DNA from 2 places in the Agrobacterium sp. 5Ca39 genome. Region 2 is predicted to be linked to the other one. Evidence: riboswitches for the same ligand, from Rfam matches in the RefSeq annotation. Region 2 holds a riboswitch; the other holds the start of a gene.

Region 1 (3,765 bases), 580 kb from region 2:
ACGGCCATCGGGGTCGATGATCTGCAGAACCGCGTGGCTTTCGCCGTGTTCCATCAGCATCCAGTTGCGTTTGCCCATGCCGTCGCTGCCGCCGTGCAGGTGGGTTACGCCCTTTTCATTCAGTTCCAGCTGGTATTCGTGACCGTCGATCGAAAATCTGCCATTGCCGATGCGGTTGGCGTTACGGCCGGGTGTGGCGCCGAAATAGGAGGAATATTTATAATCCTCGAATTTGTCGAAGCCGAGAACGAGCGGCGGCTGGTGACCCTCAAGGCGCAAATCCTGGATGACGGCACCCCAGGTAATGACCTTCGCTGTAAGCCCACCTTTCGAAATGGTGACACGCTCGACCTTTTCGCCCGTTGCCGTGAAACCAAAATTCTCCCGTGCTGCCCCGTCGCTCATAACATCATTCTCCCGGTTGCCATGAATTGCCGGGCGGACGTTGCGTCATTTCCCGGCAATTCGCAATCCCGCAAATTCAGGCCGCCAGCTGGCCGATGGCCTCGAGTTCATATGGTGTCGTCTGGTATATCTCGTTGATCCAGTTTCCGAAAAACAGATGGGCATGACTGCGCCAGCGGTTAAGGGGCGCGAGTTCGGGATCGTTATGCGGAAAATAATCATGCGGCAGCTTGATCGGCACGCCGGCGTGAACATCGCGGAAGTACTCGTCCGAAAGCGATGTCGAATCATATTCGACATGATTGAACATATAGAGACGGTTGCCTGCCTTCTCATGTACCAGACATACACCCATTTCCTCCGACTCCATGAGGATTTCGAGTTCCGGATGTTTTTCGATGTCGGCGCGGCGCACTTCCGTCCAGCGTGACACGGGAACCTGGAAATCGTCCGAAAAACCATTGAGGTAGATCGACGAGGGGCAAAGATTGCGGTGGCGGTAAACACCGAAAGCCTTTTCCTTCAGCTCGTATTTAGGCACGCCGTGGAAGTGATAGATGGCGGCCATCGCGCCCCAGCAGACGTTGAGGGTCGAATGGACATTGGTCCGCGTCCACTCGAAAATCTTTTGTATTTCATTCCAGTAGGTGACGTCCTCATAGTCCAGCAGCTCAATGGGAGCACCGGTGATGATGAAACCGTCGAACTTGCGGTGACGCACCTCTTCCCACGTCTCGTAGAAGGAGAGGAGATGTTCTTCCGGCGTGTTCTTGGCGCGATGACCGCCGATGCGCACAAGCGACAACTCAACCTGAAGCGGCGAGGCGCCAACGAGGCGCGCCATCTGGATTTCCGTCTTGATCTTGTTCGGCATGAGGTTGAGAAGCCCGATCTGGAGCGGGCGGATATCCTGCCGGATGGCCGCCGTTTCGGTCATGACCCGCACGCCCTCGTGAACGAGGGTCTCAAAGGCGGGAAGCGTATCGGGAATCTTGATCGGCATGTCGAACTCTCTTTTCCGGATCACGTAAAGAACGTTGCGAAAACAAAAAAACCGGCAGCGGAAATCGCGACCGGTCCCAGGAAATTGCCTTTTTCCTCGACCCTTTAGCGACTTCTTTAAAGTGGCTGCAAGCCGGTCGGCAAATCACCACTAAGGCGTTTCATAATCCCGAAGCCGACGAAAATCAATATGGACGGTTTTCGGAGGCTTTCGGCTTTCCATTTTCGGCCGAGGTGCGATAAGGCAGGGCATGGATAAAGCGCACTTCACCATTCTGCTCGGCGGCGATGTTACGGTTACTGATCGTCTCAGGGACGTGGTCGCGGGTAGCCGCGTGATCGCGGCTGATGGCGGCATGCGCCACGCACGGCCGCTTGGCCTCACACCGGAGTTGTGGGTCGGGGATTTCGATTCCGCCACCAAAGAGTTGCTGGATGCCTGGCCCGGTGTGACACGGCAGCCTTACCCGGCAGCAAAGGCGGTGACCGACGGTGAGATAGCGGTCTCGGAGGCGCTCGCCCGCGGCGCCGGTACGCTGGTGCTTGTCGGCGCGCTCGGGGGTGCACGAAGCGACCATGCCCTCCAGCACCTCCTTTACGCCGTCGCGCTTGCCGAACGTGGTCTCGATGTTTCGCTCACCTCCGGCGAGGAAGAGGCCCGGCCGCTGCTCCCGGGCTCGCTTGATGTCTCTCTACCCGCAGGCTCGCTTTTCTCGGTGGCCGGCTTCACAGCCCTGGAGGGGCTGGATATCGGCAATGTGCGTTACCCGCTGGAGGATTTCGCGCTTGCTTTCGGTTCCTCCCGCACTATTTCCAATGTCGCGAATGGCGGCCCTGTGCATTTTTCGCTTAAAAGCGGAAAAGCCATCGTGCTCGCCCGCCCTTATGATCTGACCGGAGCCTGACGCCTTGGCACCCCCTATTTTGAAACTCGATGACATCAAGCTGACCTTCGGCGTTACCCCGCTGCTGGACGGCGCCAATCTCCAGGTGGAGCCGGGCGACCGCATCTGCCTTGTCGGACGCAACGGTTCCGGCAAGTCCACGCTGATGAAGATCGCAGCGGGCCTTGTCGAGGCCCAGTCGGGCGAGGTTTTCCGTCATCCCGCTGCAACCATCCGTTATCTGGAACAGGCTCCGGATTTTGCCGGTTACGATACCGTTCAGGCCTATGCCGAGGCGGGGCTCGGGCCTGGCGACGATGCCTATCGGGTTACTTATCTTCTCGAGCATCTCGGGCTTACGGGTCAGGAAAATCCGGCAAACCTTTCCGGTGGTGAAGCGCGCCGCGCCGCGCTTGCCCGTGTCATGGCGCCGGAGCCCGATATTCTGATGCTGGACGAACCCACCAACCATCTGGATCTGCCGACAATCGAATGGCTTGAAAGCGAACTCCAGCAGACGCGCAGCGCGCTGGTGCTGATTTCGCACGACCGTCGTTTTCTCGAACGGGTTTCGACCTCGACCGTCTGGCTCGATCGCGGCCAGTCCCGCCGTCTCAATCGTGGTTTTGCCCATTTCGAGGAATGGCGTGACAAGGTGCTTGAAGAGGAAGAGCTTGAACAACACAAGCTCGGCAAGGCCATCGAGCGCGAAGAACACTGGATGCGGTATGGCGTGACTGCAAGGCGCAAGCGCAACATGCGCCGTGTCGGTGAGCTTCAGGCCATGCGGGCGGAATATCGTGGGCACAAGGGGCCGCAGGGGACTGTACAGGCGACCGTCACGGAAGGCCGGGAGTCCGGCAAGCTGGTCATCGAGGCGGAGGCTATCACCAAGGCTTACGGTGAGCGCATGATTGTCGCGCCGTTCTCACTGCGGGTGCATCGCGGCGATTGCATCGGTCTCGTCGGACCGAATGGCGCGGGCAAGACAACGTTGCTGAAGATGCTCACCGGCCAGCTTGAACCAGACAGCGGCTGGGTCAAGCTCGGCACCAATCTCGAGATCGCAACGCTTGACCAGAAGCGCGAGGAGCTCAATCCCAACGATACGCTCGCACATTATTTGACCGACGGCCGGGGCGACAATCTTCTCGTCAATGGCGAGGTGAAGCATGTCACGGGTTATATGAAGGACTTTCTGTTCCAGCCGGAACAGGCCCGCACACCCATCCGCAACCTTTCCGGCGGCGAGCGTGCAAGGCTCATTCTGGCGCGTATTCTCGCCCGGCCGACCAATCTTCTGATTCTCGACGAACCGACCAACGATCTCGATATCGAAACGCTGGATCTGTTGCAGGAGATCGTGGCCGGTTTTTCCGGCACGGTCATCCTTGTCAGCCACGACCGTGATTTTCTTGACCGTACGGTCACCTCCACCATCGCGCCGGCCAATCCCGATCAACCGGACGGACGC
Region 2 (3,765 bases):
GGCAAGGGCGCCGATATCCACACCGCCAGCCGCCGCGTCTCCCGCCGCCCCAAGCAGCGATCCGAGCACGGTTCCACCGCCAATACCGCCAATGGCGCCGGCAATCAGGTTGCCGAGCGCGCCAAGGTCAGAGTCCTTCAGTATCTTTCCACCGGCTGTCCCACCAGCCGCACCGCCGATGATCTGGGCCAATATCGAAGCAAGATCCATGTCATCCTCCTCACTTGTTTTCCCGACCATTCGGAAAAACAAAGCCTCCTAATCACGTCTGTGCGGGCTGGATGGAGCCGGCATGGCCGACCTTCTCTTCCTCACCGAAAATTTTCCAGATTACAGCGCCAATCGCCCCACCGACGATCGGGGCAAGCCAGAACAGCCACAGCTGCTGCAGAGCCCATCCACCGACAAACAGGGCCTGCCCCGTGGAGCGGGCCGGGTTGACCGACGTGTTGGTGACCGGAATGGAGATCAGATGAATGAGAGTAAGCGCAAGACCGATGGCGATCGGCGCGAAACCGACCGGCACCCTGCCATGCGTCGACCCCAGAATGATGATCAGGAAAAACGCCGTCAGAATAACCTCGATCAGCAACGCCGACAGGAGCGAATATCCCCCCGGCGAATGCTCCCCATAGCCATTGGCAGCAAAACCACCAATGTCAGCCCCCGCCTTGCCGGTGACGATCACGTAAAGAGCCGCCGCGGCAACGACCGCCCCCAAGACCTGCGCAACGATATAGGGCACTAGGTTTGCTGCCGGAAATTTACCGGCAACGGACAGGCCGACCGAAACAGCTGGATTGAAATGCCCGCCGGAAATACCGCCAACCGCGTAGGCCATGGTCAGAACCGTCAGACCGAAGGCGAACGCGACACCCAGGAAGCCAATGCCGAGTTCAGGAAAAGCAGCAGCAAAAACCGCGCTGCCACAGCCACCAAAGACCAGCCAGAAGGTTCCCAAAAATTCAGAGAGAAGTTTGCGACTCATAACATTTCCCCATCATGTTACGACTGGATCAACTATTACGTGCAATTTAATCGTAGTCAAGCAAAATCACATAGTCCCGCTGCCACCGACGTGGCAGCAGACAGGGGCCAATATTTTTGGCGAGGGGATCAAGGGAGACTGGAGCGGGTGAAGGGAATCGAACCCTCGTATTCAGCTTGGGAAGCTGCTGCTCTACCATTGAGCTACACCCGCACCCACAAACAAGACATCGGATAGTTCGCGGCGGGTGTCAAGCGCCCGCCGCAGCTCATTATGCGGCGCGAAAGTGCTTGGAGAGCTTCAGCCCCTGCGCCTGATAGTTGGAGCCGAGACCGGTGCCATAAAGGCCTTCCGGTTTCTGCAGCATATGCTCATAAACCAACCGGCCGACGATCTGGCCATGCTCGAGGATAAAGGGCACCTCATGGCTGCGCACTTCCAGCACGGCGCGGCTGCCGGTGCCCCCCGCCTGCGCGTGGCCGAAGCCGGGGTCAAAGAAACCGGCATAGTGCACACGGAATTCGCCCACCAGCGGATCGAAGGGCGTCATTTCGGCCGCATAAAGCGGCGGCACGTGGACGGCTTCGCGCGAAACGAGAATATAGAATTCGTCCGGGTCGAGGATCAGTTCGGCGCGGCCGCGCGCATAGAGCGGTTCCCAGAAATCGAGAACATCGTGCTGGGCCTTCTTGTCGACATCCACCACCGCCGTATGGTGTTTGCCGCGATAACCGATCAGCCCGTTTTCGCCAAATCCCTTGAGGTCGATCGAGAGTGCGATACCACCGCCCGTCACGTTCGGGCTTTCGCTGGCGACCAGCGTTTCCGTCTCGTGCAGTTTCAGAAGCTCGCTTTCATTCAGCAGCGAATGGCCAATGCGGAAACGGATCTGCGACAGGCGCGAGCCACGGCGAACCACAACGGGGAAGGTGCGCGGGCTGATTTCCAGATAGAGCGGACCTGTGTATCCCGCCGGTATCTTGTCGAATTCCTGCGCATTGTCGGTCATGACGCGGGTGAAGATATCGAGGCGACCGGTCGAACTCTTAGGATTGGCCGAGGCGGACATGTCCGCCGGCAGCGCAAGGCTTTCCATCAGCGGAACGATATAGACACAGCCGGTTTCCAGCACCGCGCCCTGGCTGAGATCCACCTCGTGCAGGCTGAGACGATTGAGCTTGTCGATGACCTTGGTTCCGGGGCCGGGCATGAAACTTGCACGAACACGATAGGCCCTGGAGCCAAGCCTGAGGTCGAGGCTGGCGGGCTGCACCTGATCGACATCGAGATCGGCCTCGCTTTTCAGCTTGCCGCCTGCAAACAGCGCGCGGATTGCGCCATCCGCCAAAATGCCCGTGGTTCTCATCATGGTCGTCATTCCTTTTTACGGCGACAAAACCAAAAGGAAAGCATTGACGCAAGCCGGTAACGGCAGTATGGCAAGCTTATCCCGTGGTGATTTGGCCGGTCGGCTTGCAGCCACGTTAAACAAGTGGCTAAAAAGACCGGGTGCTAGGAACCGGTCTGCTTTTGCGGCCGGTTTTTTTGTTTTGAAGGTGATCACATGAGCAATAAATGGCGCCCGGCAACCCAGCTCGTTCACGGCGGTACGCTACGCTCCCCTTACGGTGAGACGTCGGAAGCGATTTATCTGACCCAAGGCTTCGTCTACGAAAACTCTGAAGCAGCCGAAGCGCGCTTCAAGGGTGAAACCGACGGCTTTATCTACGCCCGATACGCCAGCCCGACCAATGACATGTTCGAAAAGCGCATGTGCCTGCTGGAAGGCGCTGAAGACGCCCGCGCACTTGCTTCGGGCATGGCCGCCGTCACCGCCGCCATCATGTGTCAGCTGCGCGCCGGCGACCATATCGTTGCCGCCCGTGCCCTCTTCGGCTCCTGCCGCTGGGTGGTTGAAACGCTCGCGCCGAAATATGGCATCGAATGCACGCTGATCGACGGACGTGATCTCGGCAACTGGGAAAAGGCAATCCAGCCAAACACCAAGCTGTTTTTCCTCGAAAGCCCAACCAATCCGACACTCGAAGTGGTGGATATCGCCGGCGTGGCGAAGCTTGCCAACCAGATCGGTGCGAAAGTGGTCGTTGACAATGTCTTCGCCACACCGCTTTTCCAGAAGCCGCTCGAACTCGGCGCCCATATCGTCGTTTATTCGGCCACCAAACATATTGACGGCCAGGGTCGCTGCCTCGGCGGCGTGATCCTTTCCGACAAGAAGTGGATTGAGGAAGAGCTGCAGGATTATTTCCGCCACACCGGCCCGGCCATGTCGCCGTTCAATGCCTGGACGCTTCTGAAGGGCATCGAGACGCTGCCGCTGCGCGTGAAGCAGCAGACGGCCAATGCCTCGAAGATCGCGGACTTCCTGGCCGATAGCGCTAAGGTCGCCAAGGTCATCTATCCCGGCCGCGCCGATCACCCGCAGGCCGACATCATTGCACGGCAGATGTCCGGTGGTTCGACGCTGGTGGCTTTCGAATTGAAGGGCGGCAAGGAAGCGGCCTTCAAGCTGCAGAACGCGCTTGAGATCGTGAAGATTTCCAACAATCTGGGCGATGCCAAGAGCCTCATCACCCATCCCGGCACCACGACGCACAAGAACCTCACAGACGAGGCACGGGCGGAACTCGGTATCTCCGGCGGCACTTTGCGCCTTTCCTGCGGCATCGAGGATACGGACGATCTGCTGGAAGATCTGGCAAAGGGTCTGGCAGCTGTTTCGGCCTGACATTCATTCAATAAGCGACGTGGCCCCG

Evidence for each region. Region 2 has a riboswitch for S-adenosylmethionine ahead of ACZ47E_RS00530 (O-succinylhomoserine sulfhydrylase). Riboswitches for the same ligand answer to the same signal wherever they lie in the genome.
Region 1: linked by a shared signal. The riboswitch ahead of metA (homoserine O-acetyltransferase MetA) and the one ahead of ACZ47E_RS00530 (O-succinylhomoserine sulfhydrylase) in region 2 are both predicted to bind S-adenosylmethionine.

The regions. Positions count from the first base shown of each region.
Region 1 covers NZ_AP026436.1:2,355,417-2,359,181, reverse strand. Annotated here, with positions in the region: gene ACZ47E_RS11655 (aldose epimerase family protein) at 1-405, opposite strand, end outside; gene metA (homoserine O-acetyltransferase MetA) at 482-1,408, opposite strand; SAM riboswitch at 1,493-1,569, opposite strand; gene ACZ47E_RS11645 (thiamine diphosphokinase) at 1,659-2,312, shown strand; gene ACZ47E_RS11640 (ABC-F family ATP-binding cassette domain-containing protein) at 2,317-3,765, shown strand, end outside.
Region 2 covers NZ_AP026436.1:111,235-114,999, reverse strand. Annotated here, with positions in the region: gene ACZ47E_RS00550 (hypothetical protein) at 1-210, opposite strand, end outside; gene aqpZ (aquaporin Z) at 263-988, opposite strand; tRNA gene ACZ47E_RS00540 (tRNA-Gly) at 1,128-1,201, opposite strand; gene ACZ47E_RS00535 (2'-deoxycytidine 5'-triphosphate deaminase) at 1,260-2,357, opposite strand; SAM riboswitch at 2,431-2,509, shown strand; gene ACZ47E_RS00530 (O-succinylhomoserine sulfhydrylase) at 2,553-3,737, shown strand.